Regions from separate parts of the Paraburkholderia sp. JPY419 genome, predicted to be linked through region 2. Evidence: predicted binding sites of a transcription regulator. Region 2 holds the regulator's gene; the other holds the start of a gene.
What was found. Region 2 encodes LexA, which represses DNA repair genes until DNA is damaged. Its sites were predicted from a motif close to ACTGTATNNNNATACAGT; they were not measured.

Region 1: a site for LexA is predicted at 7,792-7,809, ahead of recA (recombinase RecA). Genes of this name have one in related genera too.

The regions. Positions count from the first base shown of each region.
Region 1 covers NZ_JBNDKV010000002.1:2,547,760-2,562,619, reverse strand. The annotation lists gene QFZ91_RS17940 (PglL family O-oligosaccharyltransferase) at 1-982, opposite strand, end outside; gene QFZ91_RS17935 (pilin) at 1,146-1,769, opposite strand; gene QFZ91_RS17930 (TerC family protein) at 1,927-2,631, opposite strand; gene sucD (succinate--CoA ligase subunit alpha) at 2,797-3,678, opposite strand; gene sucC (ADP-forming succinate--CoA ligase subunit beta) at 3,809-4,978, opposite strand; gene QFZ91_RS17915 (DUF2889 domain-containing protein) at 5,036-5,710, opposite strand; gene recX (recombination regulator RecX) at 5,839-6,606, opposite strand; gene recA (recombinase RecA) at 6,614-7,690, opposite strand; gene QFZ91_RS17900 (response regulator) at 7,945-8,751, shown strand; gene QFZ91_RS17895 (sensor histidine kinase N-terminal domain-containing protein) at 8,761-10,299, shown strand; gene QFZ91_RS17890 (MFS transporter) at 10,529-12,187, shown strand; tRNA gene QFZ91_RS17885 (tRNA-Met) at 12,274-12,350, shown strand; gene QFZ91_RS17880 (MFS transporter) at 12,414-13,625, opposite strand; gene QFZ91_RS17875 (hypothetical protein) at 14,029-14,364, shown strand; gene QFZ91_RS17870 (MarR family winged helix-turn-helix transcriptional regulator) at 14,441-14,860, opposite strand, start outside.
Region 2 covers NZ_JBNDKV010000002.1:314,332-329,191, forward strand. The annotation lists gene QFZ91_RS07635 (asparaginase) at 1-54, opposite strand, end outside; gene QFZ91_RS07640 (CysB family HTH-type transcriptional regulator) at 108-1,034, opposite strand; gene QFZ91_RS07645 (sulfate/molybdate ABC transporter ATP-binding protein) at 1,156-2,214, opposite strand; gene cysW (sulfate ABC transporter permease subunit CysW) at 2,215-3,219, opposite strand; gene cysT (sulfate ABC transporter permease subunit CysT) at 3,216-4,112, opposite strand; gene QFZ91_RS07660 (sulfate ABC transporter substrate-binding protein) at 4,273-5,319, opposite strand; gene lexA (transcriptional repressor LexA) at 5,630-6,280, shown strand; gene QFZ91_RS07670 (hypothetical protein) at 6,403-6,747, shown strand; gene QFZ91_RS07675 (DUF2939 domain-containing protein) at 6,867-7,484, shown strand; gene QFZ91_RS07680 (universal stress protein) at 7,556-8,023, opposite strand; gene nodI (nodulation factor ABC transporter ATP-binding protein NodI) at 8,362-9,276, shown strand; gene QFZ91_RS07690 (ABC transporter permease) at 9,296-10,123, shown strand; gene QFZ91_RS07695 (hypothetical protein) at 10,171-10,593, opposite strand; gene QFZ91_RS07700 (LysR family transcriptional regulator) at 10,875-11,858, opposite strand; gene QFZ91_RS07705 (M20 family metallopeptidase) at 12,066-13,490, shown strand; partial or broken gene QFZ91_RS07710 (NADP(H)-dependent aldo-keto reductase) at 13,592-14,646, opposite strand; gene QFZ91_RS07715 (DUF3820 family protein) at 14,814-14,860, shown strand, end outside.

The sequences.
Region 1 (14,860 bases), 2.2 Mb from region 2:
GATAGCTCGGAAATTCGCCCCAGCCGACGCCGAGCAGCGGATGCTGCTTGAACATCGTCCAGCCGTATTTCAAAAGCGCGATGCGCGGCGCGATCTGACCGGCATCCTGGAAGCGCTCGGCCGCCGACTGCCCGAGTTCGAGGTGAAAGCGCGCATTGGCCCAGCGAATCACCGCATTGACCACGAAAAACAGCACCGCGAGCGCGACCGGCACCAGCCAGTCACGGTTGCTACGGCGCGATTGCGGTTCGTTGCGGGTCTGCGCGAACGCCATCCAGAAGCCGGCCACGACGATCACACCCATCTGCAGCCACGGGCCGCGCGACACGGTCAGCGCGAGGCCGACCGAGAAAATCGTCGACACGAGCAGCCAGATCGGGACCGCGACGCGGCGCGTCTGCACGAGGTACAGCGCCCCCGCCATCGCGAACGCGATATAGGTCGCGAGGTGGTTCGCCTGCGCCATGTTGCCGAACGGCCGGCGATCGACGGTGAGGTTGTACGCAACGACGAGCGGCGCCACACGCGTTTCGAGGTGAAACAGCTGGATCACCTGGCTGAACACCGCGAATAGACCGCCGACGATCAACGCCCCCGCCGCCCAGCGCAACGCGGTCTCGTCCAGCTTCACGCGCGCGAAGCCATAGCCCACGTGCACGGCCATCCACGCAGCGAGCAGGAAGCCCGCGCCGAGCCAGTTCATCGACGGCTTCGCGACCGGCAGCACGAAGGTCTGCACGACCAGCACGAGGCCGAACAGCAAGGGCACGAGCGCGACCGTGGGCGACGCGAAGCTCACGCGCGGCCGCGTGGTCGCGACCATCAGCACGACGGCCACCCCGGTCAGCAGATACAGTCCGAGCGAGGTGAATTCGGCGTAGAAAGTTGGGATCGGATACGTATGGTTGGCAACCGCATATGGGACGATCAACGCAAGAGCCAGCAGTACGAGAGACAGGTAGCGCGCGAAAGGGGTGGGCATCGAATCAACGGTCGGCGTCAGCAACCGGCGCACTATACAAAAATTTCGTTGCACTGTGCGCCGGTTCGGCCGAAATAGGCTGCAAATCAGCCTTTTACGTTGTGGCTACGAGTCGTCCGGTCAGCGCTCGGCCGTCGCCTCGTTCGCTCGTTCATCTGCCCCCTTACGAACGGCACTCGGGCGGCGCCAGATTCGCGGCGAGCGTTGGCGCTTCACCCGGCATCGGCCCCGACCCCGGCGCCGGCAACGACGACGCGCTCTTGCCGCTCGCAAAGCATTCCCACGTCAGCGCACCGGTCTGCACCGTGTCCTTGCTCAACGCGACGCGTGCGCTCGGCGCATCGGCGTTGTCCGGCACCGAGGGCACCAGCGTCATCGTGTTCGCGCCGGCCTGCGCGACGCGCGTCGAGTACGTGATCGTGATCTGGCCGGTGTCGTCGTCGATCTGGATGGACTCGACGTTGCGTGTGGCAGGCGGCGACGCATAACCGCCGCTGAACGCGTTGCCGCTCGCGGCGTTTTCGGCCACCGCGAGCCGCGCCGACGCCGCGAGCGACAAGCCCTCGCCGACCCGGCTGCGCGCCAGATAGTCCTGATACGCGGGAATCGCATAGGCCGCGATCACGCCGACGATCGCCAGCACGATCATCAACTCGATCAACGTGAAGCCGACGCCGCAGCGCCGGCAGAGGCGCGCGAACCAATTCTCGCGCCAGCGTGCGCGGCGTGACCTGCGCGAAAATTGGGTCGATTGGGAGTAAGGGGAATATGGCAAGGTAACGATCATCGGCAGACTCCTGATACGAGAAACGCCTGACCCGTGGATCGGGAACAGGCATTTCAATCGTAGCGAGCGACGCTCGCGCGTCACAGTCAGCCGGATGGCCAGGCTTGCATTCGGACGGCATCACGGCTTAGGCAGCGGCGCACCGTCAATGCCATGCTCACACCGCCGCGCGTTTCGCGTTGCGCCGCTTCAACAGATAACCGACGATCACGACGAACAGCGCGCCCGCGATGCTCATCCCGTATTCGGCGACGGGCGTATCGAGGATCGGCCAGCGGTCGCCGGCCGGATCGTTGACCATCAGGCCACCCGCGATCCAGCCGAGCAGACCCGCGCCGAACAGCAAGATGCCCGGAAAGCGATCGAGCAGCTTCAGAATCAGCTGGCTGCCCCACACGATCAGCGGAATGCTCACGACGAGGCCAAAGATCACCAGAGCCAATCGGTGCTCGTGCTCCGCGGCTTCGGCAGCGCCGGCGATCGCGATCACGTTGTCTACGCTCATCACCGCGTCCGCGATGATGATCGTCTTCACCGCCGAGATCAGCTTGTCGGCCGGCCTCACCTTGTCGTGAACGTCGCGCGCGGGCGCCAGCAGGCGCACGCCGATCCACAGCAGCAGCAACCCGCCCGCGAACTTCAGGAACGGCACGTCGAGCAGCGCGACCGCGAACGCGATCAGCACGACGCGCAGCAGGATCGCGCCGGCGGTTCCCCACACGATGCCGCGCATGCGCTCCGACTGCGGCAGTTTGCGGCAGGCGAGCGCAATGACGACCGCGTTATCGCCGCCGAGCAGAACGTCGATGACGATGATCTGAAAGACCGCGCCCCAATTGAGCGTCGTGAAGAATTCCAGCATGGAAAAAGAATAAGAAAAAATCGACCGGGCGGACAGAAACACGGCGCGAGCACGGACGAAAAAAAAGCGGGGGAGTCTGCACTCCCCCGCTTTTCGGGACCGCTCGCTCACGAAAGGACTTCGAAAGCGTATCAAAATCGCGCGCCCACGGCACGCGAATTCGATTTACAGCATCGCCTTCAGAAGACGCGCCATTTCCGACGGGTTCTTCGTGACCTTGATACCGCATGCGTCCATGATTTCCAGCTTCGCTTCAGCGGTGTCCGCACCGCCCGAGATCAGCGCGCCGGCGTGGCCCATGCGCTTGCCCGGAGGCGCCGTGACGCCAGCGATGAAGCCAACCACCGGCTTCTTCATGTTGCCCTTGATCCACTCCGCAGCGTTCGCTTCGTCCGGACCGCCGATTTCACCGATCATGATGACGGCGTCCGTATCCGGATCGTCGTTGAACATCTTCATCACGTCGATGTGCTTCAGACCGTTGATCGGGTCGCCGCCGATACCGACTGCCGACGACTGGCCGAGGCCGATCGCGGTCAGCTGGCCGACTGCTTCATACGTCAGCGTGCCCGAACGCGACACGACGCCGATGCGGCCCTTGCGGTGGATGTGACCCGGCATGATGCCGATCTTCAGCTCGTCCGGCGTGATCGTGCCCGGGCAGTTCGGTCCGAGCAGCAGCGTCTTGCGGTTTTCGCGACGCATACGGTCCTTGATCTCGATCATGTCGCGGACGGGGATGCCTTCCGTGATGCAGATTGCGAGATCCAGGTCGGCTTCGACGGCTTCCCAGATTGCCGCGGCAGCGCCTGCCGGCGGAACGTAAATCACCGACACGGTCGCGCCCGTTTCAGCCTTGGCTTCAGCGACGCTCGCGTAGATGGGGATGCCTTCGAAATCTTCGCCGGCGCGCTTCGGGTTCACGCCCGCGACGTACGCTTCGCGGCCGTTTGCGTATTCACGGCAAGCACGCGTGTGGAACTGACCGGTCTTGCCGGTGATGCCCTGCGTGATGACCTTGGTGTCTTTGTTGATCAGAATCGACATGTATTGACCTCTGTTCGTTTGGCGTCGCGCGGTAGCGCCACGCGGCGCGATGCTTCACGCCTGTGTCGCTCGCGCGCCGCCACTCGTCATTTTGGCAAATGAGCTGGTAAATGCGCCGTAGACAGGTGGCTTACGCCTTGCCCGAAGCAGCCGCGACGACCTTCTGAGCCGCTTCTTCCATGCTGTCCGCCGAGATGATCGGCAGGCCGGATTCAGCGAGCATCTTCTTGCCCAGGTCTTCGTTCGTGCCCTTCATGCGGACCACGAGCGGCACCTTCAGCGACACGGCCTTCGACGCCGCGATCACGCCTTCCGCGATCACGTCGCAGCGCATGATGCCGCCGAAGATGTTGACCAGAATCGCGGTCAGGTTCGGGTTCTTCAGCATGATCTTGAACGCTTCGGTGACCTTCTCGGTCGTCGCGCCACCGCCGACGTCGAGGAAGTTCGCCGGTTCGCCGCCGAACAGCTTGATGGTGTCCATCGTTGCCATGGCGAGGCCAGCGCCGTTCACGAGGCAGCCGATGTTGCCGTCAAGCGAGATGTACGCGAGGTCGAACTTCGACGCTTCGATTTCAGCCGGATCTTCTTCGTCCAGATCGCGGTAAGCGACGATTTCCGGGTGACGGAACAGCGCGTTCGAGTCGAAGTTGAACTTCGCGTCGAGTGCGATGACCTTGCCGTCGCCGGTCAGGATCAGCGGGTTGATTTCGGCGAGCGATGCGTCGGTTTCCCAGAATGCCTTGTACAGGCCTTGCAGGATTGCGCGGGCTTGCGGGATCGAAGCGTCGGGCACGCCGATCTTCTTCGCGAGGTCGTCTGCTTCCGAGTCCTTCAGGCCGGTCGACGGATCGACTGCAACCTTGTGGATCAGCTCAGGCGTCTTTTCCGCGACTTCTTCGACGTCCATGCCGCCTTCGCTCGACGCCATCACGACGATCTTCTGCGAAACGCGATCGATCACGAGACCGACATACAGTTCCTTCTTGATGTCAGCGCCCTCTTCGATCAGCAGACGGTTGACCTTCTGGCCTTCCGGACCGGTCTGGTGCGTGACGAGCTGCATGCCGAGGATCTGGTTCGAGTACTCGCGAACCTGTTCCAGCGACTTGGCGACCTTGACGCCGCCACCCTTGCCACGGCCACCTGCGTGGATCTGAGCCTTGACGACCCACACCGGGCCGCCGAGCTCTTCAGCGGCCTTGACCGCATCGTCCACCGAGAAGACCGGCTTGCCGCGCGGTACCGCGACGCCGAATTTCCGCAGGATTTCCTTACCCTGGTACTCGTGAATCTTCATGCGTGATTCCCTTCAGTCTGAGAGTTGGATAGAACTTCGATTCCGTTTTGCCGCCGTTCAGGCCGACGCGTCGCCGCCTCGTGCGCGGGCCGCCGCGTCGTCCGACGAGGCCGCGCGTTCCGCCGGACGCGGTGCGTGGCCATACCAGCGCGGATAAAACTGTTTCACCGCCTCGCCGTCGAAACGCAGCGCATGGCAGCGTCCCAGCTGGAATGGCGGCTTGTCGTTGGAATGCTCGCCTGTGCCGTTAGACGATTCGTCTCCCGAACCCGCGTTCGCGCCCGGCGTGCCTTCATCGGTGTTCCACACTTCACCGGCGAACGCCTGGATCGCGGCGGTCGGCAGCATCGCGCACAGCTCGGTGAGATGCGTGCAACCGGCCGTGCCGGCCAGCAAACGGGCAGCATCGCGACGGAAGTTGTGGAACAGATTGAGCCCGATGAGGGCACGGTAGGCGGGATTGCTGGCCTGGCATAACCCTGGATAGGGCACCCAGTCGGACGACGCCTCGGCGTCGACGACGTTGAGCTTGCGATCGATGGTGATGCGAAGCCAGAGTTCATGGATCGGCTGACCATTGGGCCGGATTCCCGACGGAAGCGCCACATCGCGAGGCTTTTCGTCGGTCAGGCACGCTTCCACATCCCACAGGCCATCGGCTCGCTCGTAAGCTTCCGCTCTGATTGCGCGACGATGGCGCAACTGACGGGACACTGGCGGGGAGAGCGACATGCGGGAAGGAAAGGCCGGATTGGAAAACCTCTGGATTTTAGCATAACGGGTATTTGGGACAGCCCCGATTGCGCATGGCCTCGAGCCGGGTTACGGCGTGGCAATCGACGGCCGTCAGGGCTGACGTGCTAGTCGCCGTCCCAGATGTCGTCGATACCCTTCAGGATCTTGCCGATCGTCGCGCCGGAGAAGCCGCGCGACGCGAGGAAGCGCGCCTGCTTCGCGCGCTCGGCCGGGGTTTGCGGCAGCTGGCCGAACTTCTTGCGCCAGACCGCCTGAGCGCGCGCGAGTTCGGTTTCACGCAATTGCGCACTCGCCTCTTCGACGACCGCCGGGTTCAGCGCGTGCTGCTTCAGTTCACCGAGAATGCGGCTCGTGCCGAGCCGCGATGCGCGCCGGTGAACCAGACTTTCCGCGAAGCGCGAGTCCGATAGCCAGTTTTCGGCTTCCAGCGAGCCAAGCACCGTGTCGAGCGAATCGGTCTCCTCGACGTAGGGCTTCAGCTTGCGCGCGAGTTCGGCGCGGCTATATTCACGTCGCGACAGATAGCCGAGCGCCCGTGCTTTCAGCGAACGGGTTGGACGTTGGGATTTTCTGCTGTCGTCCTGGTCGGCCTGCCCCGGCTTCGCTTCGCCGGCCTGGCGACGCGAGCGGCTGTAGGTGACTTCGGAGGGGGGTTGGGAATCGCGCCCGGAGGAATCCGGGCTGGACGATGCTGCAGGGGATGCAGACCGTGTACGCTGCGGCCCGCGGCCTGCGGCGCGGTCGTGTGCGTCGAACGATTCGAATGGATCGAATGGATCGCCGGAATCAGGCGATCCATCCGCGGTGTCGCGCGGGCCGTCCGGACAGGGTCCAGAGTTGGAACCGGACAGCGGCCGGCCTTTGCGTATCACGTGATGCTTACTCTTCTTCGTCCGCGACTTCAGCGTCCGCGCCGGTCACGGCGTCCGCCATCGCGGTGACGCCCAGCGATTCGCGGATACGGTTTTCGATTTCGCGAGCGATGTCCGGATTTTCGCGCAGGAATTCACGCGCGTTGTCCTTGCCCTGACCGATCCGCTCGCCGTTGTAGCTGTACCATGCGCCAGCCTTGTCGACGATCTTCGCCTGCACGCCGAGGTCGATGATTTCGCCCTGACGCGAGATGCCCTCGCCGTACAGGATGTCGAAGATCGCTTCGCGGAACGGCGGCGACACCTTGTTCTTGACGACCTTCACGCGCGTTTCGTTGCCGATCACTTCGTCGTTCTTCTTGATCGAACCGATGCGGCGAATGTCCAGACGCACCGACGCGTAGAACTTCAGCGCGTTACCGCCCGTGGTGGTTTCCGGGTTGCCGAACATCACGCCGATCTTCATGCGGATCTGGTTGATGAAGATCACGAGGCAGTTCGTGCGCTTGATCGTGCCGGTCAGCTTGCGCAGTGCCTGCGACATCAGACGCGCCTGCAGACCCGGCAGCGAGTCGCCCATTTCGCCTTCGATTTCCGCCTTCGGCACCAGCGCCGCCACCGAGTCGATCACGATCATATCGATCGAGCCCGAGCGCACCAGCGCGTCGGCGATTTCGAGCGCCTGCTCGCCGGTGTCCGGCTGCGAGACCAGCAGGTCGGCGACGTTCACGCCGAGCTTGCCCGCGTATTGAATGTCCAGCGCGTGTTCCGCGTCGATGAACGCCGCGGTGCCGCCGAGCTTCTGCATTTCGGCGATGACCTGCAGCGTCAGCGTGGTTTTACCGGACGATTCCGGACCGTAGATTTCGACCACGCGGCCGCGCGGCAAACCGCCGACGCCCAATGCGATGTCGAGGCCGAGCGATCCGGTGGAGACCACCTGGATGTCTTCGACTGCCTCACCTGCGCCGAGCCGCATGACCGACCCTTTGCCGAACTGCTTTTCGATCTGCGCGAGCGCGGCGGCGAGAGCCTTGCTCTTTTCAGCAGTCAGTCCAGCCGAGCCTTTCTTGCTTTCTTCCATGAATCGTCCTTTGCTATGATGAACGGCGTCTGAGGCAGGTGTGCGCCCGTGGTTTCACTCGAATTGAGCGGAGCCTGCAGGACATCACACGAAACGCAGACACTGTATAAAAAAACAGTGGTTTTGGCAAGCGCGATTATGATGCGAACGCGCATTTTTACTGTCGCGTCGCCCCCACTACCCACAATAATGTGCGGAGACCGCTGCGCGCCGGGGCAAGCCCCACGGTGCCGGCAAAGCCAGGCTGGCGCACCATGCGAATTCTGATTGCCGAAGACGACAGCATACTCGCGGACGGTCTGGTTCGATCACTCCGCCAATCGGCCTATGCGGTCGATCACGTCAAAAGCGGCGTAGAAGCCGATACCGCGTTGTCAATGCAGACGTTCGACCTATTGATCCTCGATCTGGGCCTGCCGCGCATGTCCGGGCTCGAGGTGCTGCGCCGCCTGCGCGCGCGCAATTCGAACCTGCCCGTGCTGATCCTGACCGCCGCAGACAGTGTCGACGAACGCGTCAAAGGCCTCGACCTCGGCGCCGACGATTACATGGCCAAGCCTTTCGCGCTGAACGAACTCGAAGCCCGCGTGCGCGCGCTGACGCGGCGCGGTGCCGGCGGTGGCCCGACCGTCGTGCGACATGGCTCACTGTCGTTCGATCAGGTGGGCCGCATCGCCTATGTCAATGACCAGGTGATCGATCTGTCCGCGCGCGAGCTCGGTCTGCTCGAAGTGCTGCTGCAACGGATCGGCCGGCTGGTCTCGAAAGAGCAACTGGTCGACCATCTGTGCGAATGGGGCGAGGAAGTCAGCAACAACGCGATCGAAGTCTACGTGCACCGGCTGCGCAAGAAGATCGAGCCGAGCGGCGTGCGCATCATCACCGTGCGCGGGCTCGGCTACTGCCTCGAAAAAGCGGCGCCGCCGGCGAATGCGAACACGCCCGCCGCCGCTGCCGGCTCCCAGCCGCAAACGGCACAAGCAGCACAAACGGCACAAGCAGCACCACCATCCACCGCGCCGTCGTCTGCCGCGATGCCGGCGAGCCATCACTACAAATAGAGGCCAGCGATGTCCGCACGCGCTGATCGCGCCACGGCGCACGCGGCGGACCTCGACGAGGCGCGCGACGCGCGCTACGCCAACCCGTTCGCCCCGCCCGACGAAACCGAAGCCGCCGCCGAAGCGCGTCCGCGCTCCCTGTTCGGCGAGATTCTCGACTGGATGCTCGCGCCGCTGCTGCTGCTGTGGCCGATGAGCCTCGCGGTCACCTATCTGGTCGCGAAGTCGATCGCGAACGGCCCGTTCGACCGCGCGCTCGAAACCGACGCCTATGTGCTCGCGCGCCAGATCCATCCGGTCAACGGCGTCGCGGAGCTGTCACTGCCCGAGTCGACGCGCGATTTCCTGCGCGCCGACAACGTCGACAGCGTGTTCTTCCAGGTGCTCGGCACGCGCGGCGAGCTGGTGGCTGGCGAGCGCGACATGCCGCTGCCGCACGAGGAGGACCGCCCGCCACCGGGCCTCGTCGAATTCCGCGACGACGTGCTGCGCGGCAATGACATCCGCGTCGCGTATACGACCGTCGAGTTTCCGCAGACGCCGGGCGCGCAGCCCGTGCTGGTGCAGGTCGCCGAAACGCTCGACAAGCGCAGCCAGCTCGCCAACGACATCATCAAGGGCGTCATCCTGCCGCAGTTCGTGATCCTGCCGCTCGCGATCCTGCTCGTGTGGTTCGGGCTGTCGCGCGGGCTGGAACCGCTGCATGCGCTGCAGGCGCATATCCGCGCACGCCGGCCGGACGATCTGTCGCCGCTCGAAGCGCGCCGCGCGCCGCCGGAAATCGAGCCGCTCGTCACGTCGTTCAACGATCTGCTCACGCGCCTCGAACAGAACATGGAGCTGCAAAAGCGCTTCATCGCCGACGCCGCGCATCAGATGAAAACGCCGCTCGCCGGCCTGCGCACGCAGGCCGAGCTTGCGCTGCGCCAGAACGCGTCGGCCGAGGTACATCGCTCGCTCGAACAGATCGCGACCAGTTCCGAGCACGCCGCGCGGCTCGTCACACAGCTGCTCGCGCTCGCGCGCGCGGAGAACCGTCGGTCGGGGCAGATCTTCACGCCGGTCGAACTCGGCGAGCTCGCCCGCAGCGCGGTGCGCGAATGGGTGCAGGCCGCGCTCGCGAAGCAGATGGACCTCGGCTACGAAGCACCCGACGAGCCGGTCGAAGTCGCTGGCAATCCGGTGATGCTGCGCGAAATGCTGTCGAATCTGATCGACAACGCGATCCGGTATACGCCGGCGGGCGGCCGCATCACCGTGCGCGTGCGCCACGACGCCCCGGCGCGGCTCGTGCATCTGGAAGTCGAGGACACCGGGCTCGGCATTCCGGCCGGCGAGCGCTCGCGCGTGGTCGAGCGCTTCTACCGGATTCTGGGCCGCGAGGGCGACGGCAGCGGCCTCGGTCTCGCGATCGTGCGCGAGATCGCGGCGATGCACGGCGGCGAGCTCGCCATCGACGACAACGTCTACCAGGAGTCGCCGCGGCTCGCCGGGACCCTGGTGCGTGTCAGCTTGCAGGTGCTCGAACGGGGGCGGGACTTACCCTAACACGGCCGGATCGTCAGCTTGACCGTCAGCGTGTTTTTGAGATATTTCGGAGCGGATTGCGCAAACATCGCCGCCTATTGACCGAAATTAGGCATCCATTTGCCGGTTTACCGGACTACCCCAGGTTTTGGCGTCGAGTCAGAACGCCGTAAGTTTCCACTCCAATAATCGGTTGCACGGGGACGCCTGCGCTGGCGATCCGTGTGTATATCAATATTGGAGACGACATATGGCTACCGTTGGCGGGCAACTCTCGCACGCGCCGATGACGCGCGATGAGAAGCGGGTGATCTTCGCATCGTCGCTGGGTACGGTTTTCGAGTGGTACGACTTTTATCTGGCCGGCTCGCTTGCGGCCTTCATCAGCAAGAGCTTCTTTTCCGGCGTCAATCCGACCGCGGCGTTCATCTTCACGCTGCTCAGCTTCGCCGCGGGCTTCGCGGTGCGGCCGTTCGGCGCGATCGTATTCGGGCGGCTCGGCGACATGGTCGGGCGCAAGTACACGTTCCTGATCACGATCATCATCATGGGCCTGTCGACGTTCCTCGTCGGCTTCCTGCCGGGCTATGCGGCGATCGGCATCGCTTCGCCGGTGATCTTCATCGCGATGCGCCTGCTGCAAGGTCTCGCGCTCGGCGGCGAGTACGGCGGCGCCGCGACCTACGTGGCCGAACACGCGCCGGCGAACCGCCGCGGCTTCTACACCGCGTGGATCCAGACCACCGCAACGCTCGGCCTGTTCCTGTCGCTGCTCGTGATCCTCGGCGTGCGCACTTTCATGGGCGAAGACTCGTTCGGCGCCTGGGGCTGGCGCATTCCGTTCGTCGTGTCGATCCTGCTGCTCGCGGTGTCGGTGTGGATTCGTCTGCAACTGCACGAGTCGCCGGTGTTCGAACGCATCAAGGCCGAAGGCAAGACCTCGAAGGCGCCGCTCTCCGAAGCGTTTGGCCAGTGGAAGAACCTGAAGGTCGTGATTCTCGCGCTGCTCGGCCTGACGGCCGGCCAGGCTGTCGTGTGGTACACGGGCCAGTTCTACACGTTGTTCTTCCTCACGCAGACCCTGAAGGTCGACGGTTCGAGCGCCAATATCATGATCGCGCTCGCGCTGCTGATCGGCACGCCGTTCTTCCTGTTCTTCGGCTCGCTGTCGGATCGCATCGGCCGCAAGCCGATCATCATGGCCGGGCTGCTGATCGCCGCGCTGACGTACTTCCCGCTGTTCAAGGCGCTCACGCACTACACGAACCCGGCGCTCGAAGCCGCGACCGCGAAGTCGCCGATCGTCGTGATCGCCGATCCGGGCGAGTGCTCGTTCCAGTTCAACCCGGTGGGCACGGCTAAGTTCGTGACCTCTTGCGATATCGCGAAGGGCGCGCTGTCGCGAGCCGGCCTGAACTACGACAACGTCGCGGCGCCGGCCGGCACGATCGCGCAGATCCGAGTGGGTGATACGGTCGTCAACACGTTCGACGGCCGCGCCCCGGATGCGAAGGAGCAAGCCAAGGCCTTCGAGAAGACGCTCGCCGCAACGCTGAAGGCTGCCGGCTACCCGCCGAAGGCCGATCCGGCTCAGATCAACTGGCCAATGAGCATCGTGATCCTGACGATCCTCGTGATCTACGTAACGATGGTCTACGGTCCGATCGCGGCGATGCTGGTCGAGATGTTCCCGACGCGCATCCGTTATACGTCGATGTCGCTGCCGTATCACATCGGCAATGGCTGGTTCGGCGGCTTCCTGCCGGCGACCGCGTTCGCGATCGTCGCGGCGCGGGGCAACATCTACTCGGGGCTCTGGTATCCGATCATCATCGCGGTGATCACCTTCGTGATCGGCATGCTGTTCGTGCGCGAAACCAAGGACTCGGATATCTACGCAAAAGATTGAGCGGACCGCCAGTCTGGGCTATCTGAAAAAGATGTGCGCCGGGGGTTGACAGCCTCCGGTTGCCCCAGCATAATCTCGCTTCTTTCGGCGAATTAGCTCAGTCGGTTAGAGCGACGGAATCATAATCCGCAGGTCCGGGGTTCGAGTCCCTGATTCGCCACCAGCTTCAAGAAAAAGCCGCTGTCCCACAAGGACAGCGGCTTTTTTGTTTTTCACCGCTGCCACGTCAACTCAGGTCGTTACCCGATCCGGCCGGTGTCGGGTGAAAGAGAAGCGCCACGATGGTCATCAGCCCGAAGGCCGCACCCGCATAAAACGTCATGGCTGCACCCACACGTTCCCACAACTGACCTGCGATAACGCTCGAAACCAGCGTCACGATGCCGCTCAGCAGATTGAAGAAACCAAACGCAGTCCCACGCAAATGCGCTGGCGCCGTGTGCGCGACCATCGTGGCGAGCAGGCCTTGCGTCATCCCCATGTGCAGCCCCCAAAGCGCTACCCCGACGACGACCATGCTCCAGTGGGTGCCGTGTGCCAGCACGAGGTCGGCGCCGATCAACACGACCAGACCACCGATCAGCAGCTGCGTATGACGCATCGTGTCCGCGAGCTTCCCGAACGGATAAGCGGACAGCGCGTAGACCACATTCATTGCCACCATGACCAGCGGAACGAGCGCAATCGGTACACCGCTGCCCATCGCACGAAGAACCAGGAAAGCCTCGCTGAATCGCGCCAACGCGAACACAGCCCCTATCCCTACGACCCACCAGTAGTTCAAACCAAGGTCCTTGAGACTCTGCCACCGCACTGGGTTGCTTCTTTTGGCAAGAGGCTCGTGCTCAGGCTCCGTGATACCGAACGCCAACAGCGCGACCGCGAGCACGCCGGGAATGACGGCAAGCCAGAACGCAAGCCGAAAATTATCTGCCCAGATCAGCATGATGAGAACCGCCACCAGCGGTCCGAGAAACGCACCGACCGTATCGAGCGATTGGCGCAGGCCGAAGGCCGCGCCACGCAGGTGCTGCGGTGTGACATCGGCAATGAGCGCATCGCGAGGCGCACCACGAATGCCCTTGCCGACACGGTCGATGACGCGCGCCGTCACCACGACTCCCACCGACGACGCAATGGCAAAAAACGGCTTGCTCATCGCGCCGAGCGCATACCCGGTTACGGCAAGCCATTTGCGGTTGCCGAGGTAGTCGCTTAGCGTCCCCGAAAACACCTTGACGATTTGGGCCGTGGCCTCCGCGATGCCCTCGATGACCCCAATCGCGCCGGCGCCTGCGCCTAGGCCTGCCATCAAAAACATCGGCAGCAGGCTGTGGATGATTTCGGATGAGATGTCCATGAAAAGACTCACACATCCTAGGACCCACACGCTGCGTGGAATCTGCCGCACGGCATTGACTTGCGATTCGTTTCGCATTCGATAGGGATGGCATCAAATAACGCGGTCGAAACGGCACGGACGCATGTGAGCGCTAGCGCAGTTCGCTACGACCGCTACATCTTATGGCATGTGCTGAGTCGGATACCCGTGTGGCGCGTGATCGATGGCGGCGCAAGAATTGCTGACGAAGTGTGGGAAATGCCCAGCGCTGGGTTCGGCTCGTTCATCGCGCGCGATTGATGGAACGAACGACGAGCAGCAGCGTCGCAGAGTATGGGTAGTGAAGCGCCGCCGGTTTCGTTGGCAGCTCCGTCTCTTGAGAGAATAGCGCCCCGAGAAAGTCTGGCAAGTTCTCTCCGGAGGTTCAACGCGCGTCCACAATGCAGAACTTGGCGGGCTTCCTTCCGCAATTCCGTCGCAACTTCGAGGAGGTTCGTTAATGACGTTCCGCACCGTCGCGCTTGCCGCAACCACCGCTGCGCTCACGCTCGCCGGCACGACCGCCGCCCTCACCGCACAGGCCCAAACGCCGAGCACGTCCGACAGTCAATGGCGCGCCAGCTCGACCATGCTCGCGACGCTGCTGCAGGACGGCTACAAGATCGTCGCCGTGGTCAACAACGGGCCGGCCGACACGATCTTCGTGCAGCGCGATCAGAGCGCGTTCAAATGCATCGATGCGCAGCAACCGGAAGCAAAAGCGAAAACGGCGGCGGCGGGGTGTTACGAGCTGGTACCGCCGAGCGGCGGCGCGCCAGCGTCGGAATCCAAATAATGTGATTTGAAGCGCGTGCCCAACGTCGCTCGGGCTCGCGGGAAAGACTTCAGCGTCTCGCCAACACCGCGACGCTTCAGCGATCCACCAGCCGGCTCAGGTTGCCGCGCACCCGCTGCAGCAGCGCGATCAACTGCGCCGCTTCTTCATCGCTGAAACCATTGAGCGCTTCGAGCGCGACCTCGTCGCCGACCTTGCGCGCCTTGCCGAGCGTGCGCTCGGCCTTCGGCGTCATGCGCACCTGGCGCTCGCGGCGATCCTGCGGATTCGCGGTCCGCTCGATCCAGCCGCCCTCCTCCATCCGGTCGAGCAGCCGGCCCGCCGAGATCGGCGCGACCTCCAGCAGATCCGCGAGCCGGGCCTGATTGATCTCGCCGTAATGGCCGAGATAGGCGAGCACGCGACACTGCGCGCGAGTCAGGTCGACCGACGACTTCGCATGATCGTCGAAACGCTTGCCCGCCAGCCGGCCGACGTCGTAGATCAGAAAGCCGAA
Region 2 (14,860 bases):
AGTGGAGCCCGGCGTGCTGGGAGGAGTCGGGAGAGAGGAAGTCGAGGTATTCATGGCGGCGATTGTAAGCGATGCGCCGCGCGCCGCCATGCGTGAAAGCGCGAGGCTTAAGCGGCCTCGCGCAACTGCGCCGCGATATCGGTCTCGCTCAATTGCGGCGCGAACATCTCGATCAGCCGATACGCGTACGCACGCAGGAACGCGCCCTTGCGCAAGCCGACGCGCGTCGTGCTCGCCTCGAACAGATGCTGCGTATCGAGCGCGACGAGTTCGGTGTCGCGCTTCGGATCGTAGGCCATCGCCGCGACCACGCCGATGCCCATGCCGAGCTCGACGTAGGTCTTGATCACGTCGGCGTCGATCGCGGTCAGCACGACGTCGGGCAATGCGCCTGCTTTCGCGAATGCCTGGTCGATATGCGAGCGGCCCGTGAAGTCCTGGTCGTAAGTGACGATCGGGAATTCGGCGATCTCGTCGAGCGTCAGGTTTTCACGGCCGACCAGCGGATGATCCTTCGGCACCACCACCACGTGATGCCACGAATAGCACGGGAACGTGACGATGTCGGGGAAGCGGTCGAGCGCCTCGGTCGAGATGCCGATATCGGCCTCGCCGTTGATGATCATCTGCGCGATCTGCTGCGGGCTGCCCTGACGCAGCGCCAGATGCACTTTCGGGAACACCGACGTGAACTGTCGAACCACCTTCGGCAGCGCGTAGCGTGCCTGCGTGTGGGTGGTCGCGACGACGAGGTGGCCGCTGTCCTGGTCCGCGTACTGACGCGCGACGCGGCGCAGATTCTCCGCATCGAGCAGCATCCGCTCGATCAGCTGATGCACGGCCTTGCCCGGTTCGGTGAGGCCCGTCAGCCGCTTGCCGCGGCGAATGAAAATGTCGACGCCGAGTTCGTCCTCGAGATCCTTGATCTGCTTGGACACGCCCGACTGCGACGTGTACAGCACGTTCGCCACTTCGGTCAGATTCATGTTCTGCCGCACGGCCTCGCGCACGAAGCGCAATTGCTGGAAATTCATCGATATGTCTCCGGTTCTGCCAGAGTTGAGTTATTAGAGCCGCCAAATGCCAAATGGAACCACTCGGTACGGCCGATACGTTTCTCTCCTGCTTCGAGCGCCGCACGGCGGCGCCGCCATCTCACTGCGCCGGAAACACCCGCAGCGCGCGCGGCACCGCGGTCACGCCGTCGCCGACCGCGAGTTGCAGATCACGCCACGTTTCGCGATCGAGTTCGGCTTCGAGCAGATTGCCCGCGCGACCGGCGAGCTCGACGCGCACCGAGCCGCCGAGCGTCACCACGCGCCGCACGTCGACGACGATGCCGTCGCGATGCCCGGCCGTCTGCGGATACAGTTGCAGGTCATGCGGCCGCACGTAGGCGAACGCCGGACCGCTGAAACCCGCCGTGATCGCGACCGGCAGCGCGGCGCCATCGACGACGAAGCCTTGCCCATCGACGTTGCCATGCAGACGGTTCGCCGCGCCGAGAAACTCGTAGACGAACGGCGTCTGCGGATGGTCGTACACGTCCTGCGGGCTGCCCACCTGCTCGACATGGCCGCGATTGAGCACGACGATGCGATCGGCCACTTCGAGTGCCTCTTCCTGATCGTGCGTGACGAAGATCGTCGAGATATGCAGATCGTCGTGCAAGCGGCGCAGCCAGCTGCGCAGTTCCTTGCGCACCTTCGCGTCGAGCGCGCCGAACGGCTCGTCGAGCAGCAGCACCTTCGGCTCGACGGCCAACGCGCGCGCAAGCGCGATGCGTTGCCGCTGACCACCGGACAGCTCCGACGGATAGCGTTGCGCGAGCCAATCGAGTTGCACGAGCTTCAGCAGTTCATGCACCTTCTCGCGAATCACCTTCTCCGACGGACGTTCCTTGCGAGGCTTCACACGCAGGCCGAACGCGACGTTCTCGAATACCGTCATATGACGGAACAGCGCGTAATGCTGAAACACGAAGCCCACCTCGCGCTCGCGCGCGCCGACCGCCGCGACGTCCTGACCTTGCAGCTCGACCTGGCCGCCGTCCGCGTATTCGAGGCCGGCGATCACGCGCAGCAGGGTCGTCTTGCCGCAACCCGACGGCCCGAGCAGCGCGACGAGTTCGCCAGGCGGAAAGTCGAGCGACACGTTGTCGAGCGCGACGAAATCGCCGAAGCGCTTTTGCAGGTTACGAACGGTGATACCCATTTACAGCTCTCCTTGCTTGAGCGGATGTCGCTGCGACGCAGGCGTGGCGTTGACGAAAAACGAATGAGAAGCGGACTGTGCGCTATTGGCCTGTGACGCCCCGGCCGGCGCCGGCCCCGCATGCGCGGGCAGCTCACGCGCCGCCGACAGTTCCGCCGACATATGACGCTCGGCCAGCAGCTTGAGCCCCAGCGTGACCAGCGCCAGCAGCGCGAGCAGCGAGGCCACGGCGAACGCGGCCGAGAAGTTGTACTCGTTGTAGAGGATTTCGACGTGCAGCGGCATCGTGTCGGTCTGCCCGCGAATATGGCCGGACACCACCGACACCGCACCGAACTCGCCCATCGCGCGCGCATTGCACAGAATCACGCCGTACAGCAGGCCCCACTTGACGTTCGGCAGCGTCACACGACGGAACGTCTGCCAGCCCGATGCGCCGAGCACGTGCGCGGCTTCTTCCTCGTCGTTGCCCTGCGCCTGCATCAGCGGAATCAGTTCGCGCGCGACGAACGGGAACGTGACGAAGATCGTCGCGAGCACGATGCCCGGCACCGCGAAGATGATCTGCACGTTGTGATCTTCGAGCCACGGGCCGAACCAGCCCTGCGCGCCGAACATCAGCACGTAGATCAGACCGGAGATCACCGGCGACACCGAAAACGGCAGATCGATCAGCGTGGTCAGCAGTGCCTTGCCGCGGAAGTCGAACTTCGCGATACACCACGACGCCGCGAGGCCGAACACGAGGTTAAGCGGCACAGCGATCGACGCGGTGAGCAACGTGAGCTTGATCGCCGACAGCGCATCCGGATCGGCGAGCGCTTCGAAGTAAAAGCGCAACCCCTTATTCAGCGCCTGATAGAACACCGCGGCGAGCGGCACGACCAGAAACAGCGCGAGAAACAGCAGTGCGACGCCGATCAGCAGCCAGCGCACGACGGGCGGTTCGCTGACCGGATCGGGGCGGCGCGCACCGCTCGCCGGGATGGTCGGAAGACGGCTCATTGCACACCTCCACCGATTGCCGCGACGCTCGTGGCCACTGGCGCCGGCCCCGCATTGCCGCGGCTCGTGCGCCGCTGCAGCCACCACTGCAGCGTGTTGATCAGCAGCAGCATCAGGAACGACACGACCAGCATCACGACCGCGAGCGCCGTCGCGCCCGCATAGTCGTATTGCTCGAGCTTCGTGATGATCAGGAGCGACGTGATCTCCGACTTCATCGGTACATTGCCGGCGATGAAGATCACCGAGCCGTATTCGCCGAGCGCGCGCGCGAAGGCGAGCGCGAAGCCGGTCAAGAGCGCCGGGGACACGGCCGGCAGCACGACGCGGCGAAACGTGAGCCAGCGCGACGCGCCGAGGCACGCGGCCGCCTCTTCCTGCTCGCGCTCGAACTCCTCGAGCACCGGCTGCACCGTGCGCACGACGAACGGCAGGCCGATGAACGTCAGCGCGACCAGCGCACCGACCGGCGTGAACGCGATCTTGATGCCGAGCGGCGCGAGGAACTGGCCGATCCAGCCGTTACCCGCATACACTGCCGCGAGCGAAATGCCCGCGACCGAGGTGGGCAGCGCGAACGGCAGATCGACGACCGCATCGACGATGCGCTTGAACGGAAACGTGTAGCGCACCAGCACCCACGCGACGAGAAAGCCGAACACCGCGTTGATCAGCGCGCCGCCGAGCGCCGAGAAGAACGTCAGCCGATACGACGCGAGCACGCGCGGCGACGTCACCGCGCGCACGAACTGGTCCCAGTCGAGCGTCGCGGTTTTCAGAAAGGTCGCCGCCAATGGAATCAGCACCACGAGGCTCAAATAAGCCACCGTGATGCCGAGTGTCAGGCCAAAGCCGGGCAATGCGCTCGGCTTGCGGAAGGTCAACGTGGTCATGCTGGATACTCGTTCATGGTTGATGCTCGCGCGGTTGTTCGTGTTGCGGTGTTGCGGTGTTGCAGTACTACCGCCCTGCTGGCCGCCGGGTCCCGGTTAGCCGAAAGCGCGCCCATTGGGCGCGCCCTTGTTGCCTGTGCCCGTGCTTCAGGCGATGCTGTTACTGCGGCTGATAAATCGAATCGAACACGCCGCCGTCCGCGAAATGGGTCTTCTGCGCGTTGGTCCAGCCGCCGAACGAATCGTCGATCGTGTACAGCTTCAGCTTCGGAAACTTCGCGGTCAGATCGGCCGGCACCTTGTTCGAACGCGGACGATAGAAATTGCGCGCGGCGATCTCCTGCCCTTCCTCGCTATACAGGAAGTTCAGATACGCGTCGGCCAGCTTGCGCGTGCCGTGTTTGTCGACGACCTTGTCGACCACCGCGACCGGTGGCTCGGCCAGGATGCTCACCGTCGGCACCACGATCTCGAACTTGTCCGGACCGAACTCCTTCACCGACAGAAACGCCTCGTTTTCCCACGCGATCAGCACATCGCCGATACCGCGCTGCACGAAGCTGGTGGTCGCGCCGCGCGCGCCCGAATCGAGCACGCCGGCGTTCTTGTACAGCTTGCTGACGAACTCCTTGGCCTTCTGGTCGTTGCCGCCCGGCTGATGCTCGGCGTACGCCCACGCGGCCAGGTAGTTCCAGCGCGCGCCGCCCGAGGTCTTCGGATTCGGCGTCACGATCGACACGCCCGGCTTCACCAGATCGTCCCAATCCTTGATGTGCTTCGGGTTGCCCTTGCGCACCAGAAACACGATCGTCGACGTGTACGGCGAGGCGTTGTCCGGCAGACGCTTCTGCCAGTTCTTGTCGACGAGCCCCTTGTTCGCGATGGCGTCGATGTCATATGCGAGCGCGAGCGTCACGACGTCGGCCTGCAGACCGTCGACCACCGAGCGAGCCTGCGCGCCCGAGCCGCCGTGCGACTGCTTGAAGGTGACGGCTTCGCCGGTCTTGGCCTTCCATTCTTTGCCGAATGCCTGATTGATGTCCTGATATAGCTCGCGCGTCGGATCGTAGGACACGTTCAGCAGCGTGGTGTCGGCGTGCGCGACGCCGCTTGCGTCCAACATGCCGAGCGTACCCGCCGCGCCGACGGCAAGCGCCGTGATCAGTTTTCTGGTCCGAGCCGCAAGCCCCATATGCCGATGGTTCATTTCAACCTTTCTCCGCGTGGTGTCCGCTGTTTAGCGTGTGGTGTTGTTTTGCGTCGCGGTCACGTGCACATGAGCGCTAACTGGAAGCCAGTCTATCGAAGGGCTTTCATCATTAAAAATAATGTTTCTTCATTTTTTAATGCCCAAAAGTGGTAACGGCAGACGCGCCGGCTGTTCAGACGCCGAAATCGTCGCCATGTCGCCGATAAACGACGCCCCAGCGCGCCCCTTGTGTCGAACTTAAAGTAAAGCTTGAAATGCGCCGAATACTGTATAAAAATACAGTCACCTGTTCATACATACAGTGGCCATGACCAAACTCACCGCACGACAGCAGCAGGTTTTCGATCTGATCCGCCGCGCGATCGAACGCACCGGCTTCCCGCCCACTCGCGCGGAAATTGCCGCCGAACTCGGTTTCAGCTCGGCCAATTCCGCGGAAGAGCATCTGCGCGCGCTGGCGCGCAAGGGCGTGATCGAACTCGCGGCCGGCGCGTCGCGCGGCATCCGCCTGCTGTCCGGGCAGGAGGATGCGCCGCACCAGTTCACGCTGCCGCATGCGGGCCTGATGCAGTTGTCATTGCCGCTGATCGGCCGGGTCGCGGCGGGTAGCCCGATCCTCGCGCAGGAACATATCTCGCAGCACTACGCGTGCGACCCGGCGCTGTTCTCGAGCAAGCCCGACTACCTGCTGAAGGTGCGCGGCCTGTCGATGCGCGACGCCGGCATTCTCGACGGCGACCTGCTCGCGGTGCAAAAGCGCAGCGAAGCGAAAGACGGCCAGATCATCATTGCGCGGCTTGGCGACGACGTGACGGTCAAGCGTCTGAAGCGCCGGCCGAACGGCATCGAACTGATCGCCGAAAACCCCGACTACGACAACATCTTCGTGGAAACCGGCAGCGCGGATTTCGCGCTCGAAGGGATCGCGGTCGGGCTGATTCGCCCCAGCGAGTTCTGATCTTTATTGCCGGACCGCTCGCGCCGGTTTGTCCGAACCAAGCCGCATTAACGCCCGCATTGACGCCCGCATTGACGCCCGCATTACGCCGCGCATTCAAGCCGCATCGTCTGGAGAGACTCATGGAACGCCTTGCCCGCCTGCTGCCTTTTCGCCAGTTCGGCCGTCTGCGCCATCTGCGCAAGCTCACGCCTTGCGCGCCGATCGAGGCGCCCGCGGCGCGCACGCCGTCGCTGTTCGACGTGCCTGCCGAAGCTTGCGGTCTGCCGTCGTCGTTGCCGGCGTTTGCGCGCGTATCGCTGAATTCGGCGCTGAATATCGCGGAGCCCGCGCGCCGCGCTCCGGTGCGGGTCTATCATGGACCGTCGCGACTGATCATGGTCGGCACGGTCGACGCCGTATGCCGTATGATCGATCGTTGCATAGCCGACGAAGCCAACGTGCACGGCGCGGTGTTCGAAGCCTGAGCGAATTCTGAGCACGCATGCAATAAGCACTTCGGATGTTCAGAGATTCGCGTGGGATGGGATCGTTTCGACCTCGCCGTGGTCGACGTTAGATCATCACTGACGTGGAGTCCCATTCGATGACCATTCCGAAACGCACACAGGGCAGCGCCACCCGGCCGCTGCTGATCACGCTGATCGTGGTGATCGTGATTGCCGCGCTGGGGTTTATTTACGCGTCGCCGTATCTCGCGGTGAACAATCTCAAACGCGCGGCAGACGCGCGTGACGTGCAAACCGTCAATCAGTACGTCGACTTCCCTGCGCTGCGCGATAGCCTGAAGCAGCAGGTGGGCGCGATGCTGACGCGCCGCCTCGAAGCGGATGCCGGCAACAAGATGGCCACGATCGGCGCGGTGATCGGCGTGACACTGATCGGCCCGCTCGTCGATGCCTATGCGACACCCGACGGCGTCGCGGCACTGCTGAACGGCATGCCGCCGCGCGGCACACCGGGCGAGCAACCGTCAACACCGCCAGCCGCGGGCGGCGAAGCGCCGGCCGCATCGGCCGCGGGCGACACCACCACGCACGCAAGCGCGCCACCGCCCGGGCGTCAAAGCACGGCCGGCTATCGGAGTCTCAACGAGTTTGTGGTCACGTACCGCCGCGGGGAAGGCAACGCGAACTATTCGGCTATCTTCCGTCGCGAAGGTCTGGTCACGTGGAAGCTCGCGGCGATCAATCTGAACGAGTGAGGTTCAAGCCGTGAACTGCGGAGATGCGCGGGCTGGCCATTGAAGCCAGCCGCGTGTCAAGTTTGTTCGTATTACGCCGCGGCCGCCTGCTGCTGCTCCTGCGCGGACGAGCACGCCACCAGAATGCTGCACGACACGCGGTCGAGCAGCGGCGTGTTGCCCGCCCCCATCCACCACCTCGACAAACCGGTCCGGCAACGATGTCCCACCACCACGAGGTCGACGTGCAACTCGTTGGCAAGATTGGCGATCTCGTCGATCGGATGACCGAATGCGAAATGCCCCTGCGCGTTCACGCCTCGCTCGGTCAGCCAGTTCACGCCCTCCTGCAGAATTTCGCGGGCCGTTTTTTCGAAGCTTCCGCAGGCCACATCGGTCAATAAGCCCGCGCTTTGCGCGATGCTCGAACGCATGTCTACTACCGACAGCAGATGCGTTTCCGCCTTCAGGTCCAACGCCAGATCGGCGCCGCAACGCAGGGCTTTGCGGCCTTCGCGCGAGCCGTCGTAGCACAACAGGATTTTCTGATAGCTCGCCATCTGTCTTCTCCCATTCCGCGGAAAGCGCGGTCTGAATCAATCATGGTGCGCCGCAATTCGGCTTGCAAGGGATGGAAAACGCTAAGTGCATAGTCGGTGCGTGCTGAAGCCGTCTGCACAAGCGTTGGGCCACCTGGAGCAGTGTTCGCACACGTTTGTGGCACCGCAAAAGTTCGTATGCGAACGCATCGCATCCCATGCATTACGCGTTCCCGGACACCCACTCGCGTCAGTGGCCGATACCCTAGAATAAGCGGCCTGTGCGCAATGCGTGCGTCGCAGGTATGTTGTGTGTCTTGCGCGTACGTTATGTCTTCTTCCGGAGCCTCGCTCGAGTCATGCCCGCAGCCCCCATCGAATTCCATCAGGTCAGGAAAAACTACGGCGAAAAAACGGTCGTCGACGGATTGTCGTTTCATGTGAACACCGGCGAATGCTTCGGGCTGCTTGGCCCCAACGGCGCCGGCAAGACCACGACGCTGCGCATGCTGCTCGGCATCGCGGCGCCCGACGCCGGCGCGATCCGCCTGTGCGGCGAACCGATCCCTGGCCGCGCGCGCCTCGCGCGCTCGCGCGTGGGCGTGGTGCCGCAGTTCGACAACCTCGATCCCGATTTCACCGTGCGTGAAAATCTGCTCGTGTTCGGCCGCTACTTCGGTCTGAGCGCCGCGCAGTGTCGCGCGGCGGTGCCGGGCCTGCTCGAATTCGCCCGCCTCGAGAACAAGGCGGACGCACGCGTGAGCGAACTGTCGGGCGGCATGAAGCGGCGCCTCACGCTGGCGCGCGCGCTGATCAACGATCCCGACGTGCTGATCATGGACGAGCCGACCACCGGTCTCGACCCGCAAGCGCGCCATCTGATCTGGGAGCGACTGAGATCGCTGCTCGCGCGCGGCAAGACCATCCTGCTGACCACGCACTTCATGGAAGAAGCCGAACGGCTCTGTCATCGACTGTGCATAATCGAGGAAGGACGCAAGATCGCAGAAGGCGCGCCGCGCGAGCTGATCGAGTCCGAGATCGGCTGCGACGTGATCGAGATCTACGGTCCCGATCCGTTTGCATTGCGCGACGAACTCGCGCCGCTCGCCGAGCGCACCGAGATCAGCGGCGAGACACTGTTCTGTTACGTGTACGACGCGCAGCCCGTGCATATGCGCCTGAAGCAGCGCGCGGATTTGCGCTATCTGCATCGGCCGGCGAATCTCGAAGATGTGTTTCTGCGGCTCACCGGCCGCGAAATGCAGGACTGAACCCGCAGCGAGAAACTTGATGGACGCACGCACTTACGAAACCCACGACGACACGCCATCGGCGCAAGAGCCGTTCGGCGCCTTCCCCGCCAATGCCACGAACTGGATCGCGGTGTGGCGCCGCAACTATCTGGTGTGGAAGAAGCTCGCGATTGCGTCGATGTTCGGCAACCTCGCTGATCCGATGATCTATCTGTTCGGTCTCGGCTTGGGGCTCGGGCTGATGGTCGGGCACGTCGACGGCGTGTCGTATATCTCGTTCCTCGCGGCGGGCACGGTGGCGTCGAGCGTGATGATGTCGGCGAGCTTCGAGTCGATGTATTCGGGCTTTTCGCGCATGCACGTGCAGCGAACGTGGGAGGCGATCATGCATACGCCGCTCACGCTCGGCGATATCGTGCTCGGCGAGGTAGTGTGGGCCGCCAGCAAATCGGTGTTGTCGGGAGTGGCGATCATGCTGGTGGCGGGCGCGCTCGGCTATGCGAGTTTTCCGTCGATGCTGCTCGCGCTGCCGGTCATCGTGCTGGCCGGTCTCGCGTTCGCGAGCCTCGCGATGATCGTGACGGCGCTCGCGCCGTCGTACGACTTTTTCATGTTCTATCAGACGCTCGTGCTCACGCCGATGCTGCTGCTCTCCGGCGTGTTCTTTCCGATCTCGCAGCTGCCCGGCCCCGCTCAAGCGGTGACCGCCGCGCTGCCGCTCGCCAATGCGGTCGATCTGATGCGCCCGGCGATGCTCGGCCGGCCGATGGAGCACGCGGCGCTGCATGTGAGCGTACTGGCCGCTTATGCAGTCGGCGGCTTTATCGTGTCGGCGATCCTGTTTCGGCGCCGCATGATGAAGTAAGCCGAGCGCGCCGGTCGTCGCTATGCGCGTTTGCTATCGTCGCGCGCTCAGTCCTCGTCATCGGTCCACGGAATGTCGACGTCGGAGATGAATGCGACCGTCGCGAACGGGCCGCCCTCGTGACGCCCGATCTTGCCATCGGCGCGCTGCCATTCGACCCGGAACACGGTGGCCGGATCGTCCGCGATCAGCCGCACCGTGCGCAATTCGTCGGGATCGGCATCCTCGACCGGACCGTCGAGCGAGATCAGCAGCGCCTGCGGCCATAAACCATCTGCGGGATCGTAAATCTTGTCGCCGTCGTGAATCAATGTGAAGGCTTCCACACCGATGGTCGCCGACGCATCGACGATCATCTTGGCGAGCGCACGCAACAGCGCGGTCGCTCTCGCCGAATTTGCCTGGCGGATCGCGAGATCACCGCGCGTGAGCGCCTGCTCGAGTTTCGGATTGGTTTTCTGTTGCGCCATGGATGTGTTGGTCCTATCGCTCTGTTGTGGGCAACGCGCCATCGAGACGACGCGCCGCGTTTCTTTTTGGGTGCATCTATTGCCGCTTGTGTGCATTGCAGCATCGCGCGTTGCGCGGCCGGTCCGCGCTTCGACTGCCATTGTTCTGCCGTGTCCCCTGATCGTGGCGCGCACTATCAGGGTCGTTTTCTCAGGGCCGTCCTTGCCGTCCACCACAGTTTAGGTCGTGATTCGGATTCAGGGAGAACATTTGCCGCTTAGTGCGTGGCATGTGTCGCATTTCATGCATCGGCTCGCGGGCGCCGCGGCGTGTGCTTGCCGCGCCCTCGGTCCGCCTTCGAGGCCTGAGCCCCGGCCGGCTTCGGATCCGCGATCCGTGCGATCAGATGGTCGCGAAACGCCCGCACCGACGGCGGCAACTCGCGCCCCGCCATCGTCTGCACCTGGATATTGCGCTGGCGCATCTGCGGGTCGGTCAGCGGAATCACGACGAAGCCGTCGGCCGCATAGCGGTCGCGCACCGACAGCAGCCCCGTGAACATGATCGCGCCGGACTTCTGCGCATAGCGATAACTCGCGCCACTGTTGTTGCAGATCAGATCCGGCTCGAGCAGGATGCCTTCGAGCGCACAGGTGATGTCGATCAACTGGCGAAGCGTGGTGCCGGTCTCCGACAACACCAGCGGATAACGGCTCACCTCGGCGAGCGACAGCTTGGCGCGCGCCGCGAGCGGATGATCGGCGCGCACCAGCACGAACACCGGCGCGCGTTCGGTGTGCTCGACCTTGACGCCCTTCTCCGGCGCGAGGCTGAACGACAACGCGATATCGACGTCACCGTCGCGCACATGCCGGGTCGCGTCGGCCGGCGACATCACAGTCAACGTGAAATCGATGCCGGGATGCTCGGCGCGGAAATCCGCGATCGCGGCGGGCAGGAAGTCGACCGCGAAGCCCTCGGCGGTCGCGATCTTGATCCGGCTGCCGTGCAGGCTAGCGAGACCGCTGAGCTCCTTCATCACGTGCTCGGCTTCCAGCAGGCTGCGTTGTGCGTACGCGAGCAGCCGCTCGCCCGCCTCGGACAGCGCCATGCCGCGCGGACGCCGCTCGAATAGCGTGACGCCGAGTTCGCTCTCGAGCCGCGCGATCTGCCGGCTGAGCGCCGATACCGCGACATGCAGCCGTTCGGAGGCGTCGCTCAGCGAGCCGCTGCGCGCGACTTCGACGAAATAACGCAACGCGATGCCATGCAGTGAACGTGCCATCCGGGACGCCTCAATCGAATCGGTTGCAACGGTGCGACGACGCTTTGCCTTTCCGGCAATGCAAGCTTCGAAACATGATCATTGTGACAAAAATGACGCGCTTCTAGAATCGATCGCAATGAGATCGCGGACAAATCGCCCGAAGACCCTGCCATCGGACCGCGGCCCTCTGCCGCCTCGCCCATCCCCCGCATTGGAGACACCGACATGAGCCGCCACCAGGCCATCGAGCTTGCCACCCGGCACTTCGAATCCGGCGCTTTTCTCGCCGACCTGAACCGCCGCGTCGGTATTCGCACCGAAAGCCAGGAAAGCGATCGCGGCGCGCTGCTGCGGTCTTATCTGACCAACGAAATCCAGCCCGCAGCGGAGCGCCTCGGCTTCAGCACGCGCATCGTCGATAACCCGGTCGACGGTTTCGGTCCGTTCCTGATCGCGAACCGTCACGAAGGCGATCATCTGCCGACCGTGCTGATCTACGGCCACGGCGACGTCGTGCGCGGCTACGACAGCCAGTGGCGCGCGCCGCTGACGCCGTGGGCGGTGACGGTCGTTGGCGAGCGCTGGTTCGGTCGCGGCACTGCCGACAACAAAGGCCAGCACTCGATCAACCTCGCCGCGCTCGCGTGCACGCTCGCCGCGCGCGACGGCAAACTCGGCTTCAACACGAAGCTGCTGATCGAAATGGGCGAGGAAACCGGCTCGCCGGGGCTCGATGCGATCTGCCGCGCGCACCGCGACGAACTCGCCGCCGACGTGCTGATCGCCTCCGACGGCCCGCGTCTCGCCGCGCGTCGTCCGACCGTGTTTCTCGGCTCGCGCGGCGCGGTCAATTTCAAGCTGTCGCTGAACCTGCGCGACGGCGCGCATCACTCGGGCAACTGGGGCGGCCTGTTGCGCAATCCGGCAACGGTGCTCGCCAACGCGCTCGCGAGTCTCGTCGATGCGCGCGGCGTGATCGCAGTCGACGGCCTGCGTCCGCCGCCGATCCCGGAAGCCGTGCGCCGCGCGCTGTCCGACATCACGGTGGGCGACGGTCCTGGCGACCCCACCGTCGACGACAACTGGGGCGAGCCGGGTCTTTCCGCGCCCGAACGCGTGTTCGGCTGGAACAGCTTCGAAGTGCTGGCCTTCAAGGCGGGCAATCCGGAGAACCCGGTCAACGCGATTCCGCCGTCGGCGTTCGCGGTCTGCCAGTTGCGTTTCGTGGTCGGCACGGATTGGGAAAATCTCGGCAAGCATCTGCGCGCGCATCTCGATGCGCACGGCTTTCAGCTGGTCGAAATCGACGTCGAACGCGGCGCACCGGCCACACGGCTCGATCCCGACGATCCGTGGGTCACATGGGCGCTAGCGTCGCTCGAAGCGACCACCGGCAAGAAGACCGCGCTGCTGCCGAACCTCGGCGGCACGCTGCCGAACGAGGTATTCGCCGACACGCTCGGTCTGCCGACGATCTGGGTGCCGCATTCTTATCCGGCCTGCTCGCAGCATGCGCCGAACGAGCACCTTCTCGGCCCGGTGGTGCGCGAGGGCCTGCAGATGATGGCAGGACTGTTCTGGGATCTCGGCGAGAATTCGCCGCTTGCGGCAAAGCGCGAGGAAGTGGATGCGGCAAAGGCCGCGACTTGAGTTCGGCTCGCGCCGATTGATTCGCTGTGCCTGCCGCGGCCGCCCCGGCATTCGACCGGGGCCACCGCGGCAAGCGTGTCGCGCTTACCTCGACATCGACATCAAGGCGCCGGATTCGGCTGCAGCTCGTGCAGCTTGTCGATTTCCGCAAGCACTTCCGGCGACAGCTTGACGTCCGCACTCGCGCGATGTTTTCCTTCAACTGCTCGAGCGACGTCGCGCCGATCAGATTGCTGGTCACGAACGGCCGGCTGTTGACGAACGCGAGCGCGAATTGCGCGGGCGACATGCCGTGGCGCTTCGCGAGCTCGACATAACGGGTGGTCGCCTGCACGGCTTGCGGCTTGCTGTAGCGCGCGAAGCGCTCGAACAGCGTGATGCGTGCGCCGGCCGGACGTGCGCCGCCTTCGTACTTGCCCGACAGCCAGCCGAACGCAAGCGGCGAGTACGCGAGCAGACCGATGTTGTCGCGATGCGCGTACTCGGACAGACCCGCTTCGTACGTGCGGTTCAACAGGCTGTACGGATTCTGGATGCTGACGATGCGTGGCAAGCCGAGCTTTTCGGCCGCGCGCAGAAATTGCGCGACACCCCACGGCGTTTCGTTCGACACGCCGAGATGGCGCACCTTGCCAGCCTTCACGAATTCGGCGAGCACAGTCAGCGTTTCCTCGATCGGCACCGTGTACGCGTCGTCGACCCACGGATATGACGCACGGCCGAAGGTCATCGTGCTGCGATCGGGCCAATGCAGCTGATACAGATCGACGTAATCCGTTTGCAGACGTTTGAGGCTGTCGTTGAGCGCCTCGGTCAGGTTCTTGCGGTCGAACTGGTTGCCTTCGCCGCGAATATGGCGCGGATTGTGCGGCTGACGCGCGGGACCCGCGATCTTGGTGGCGAGCACGATCTTCTCGCGCGCGCTCTTGTGCTGCGCGAGCCACGTGCCGATGTAGCGCTCCGTCGAACCTTGCGTTTCGGCGCGCGGCGGCACCGGATACATTTCGGCGGTGTCGATCAGGTTCACGCCGTGATCGAGCGCGTAGTCGATCTGCGCGTGTGCTTCCTGCTCGGTGTTCTGCTCGCCCCACGTCATCGTGCCGAGACCAATCAGGCTGACCTGCACGTCGGAGTCGCCGAGTCTGCGGTATTCCATCTAACTTGTCCTGTTGAAGAGGTGAACGGAAAGCGCAGACGTTACCACGCCGGCGCATTACCTGCAGCAAGGCTAGAATGCGGGGCCATGCGTTGCTGCGCCGCCTGGCGATTTGCGTAGTACACGCTTTGCGCTCATGAGGCGCGCTTCATCATGACTTCGTTGCCATGAATCACGAACACCTCGAATTGCTGGTCACGCGCGTGATGCCCTA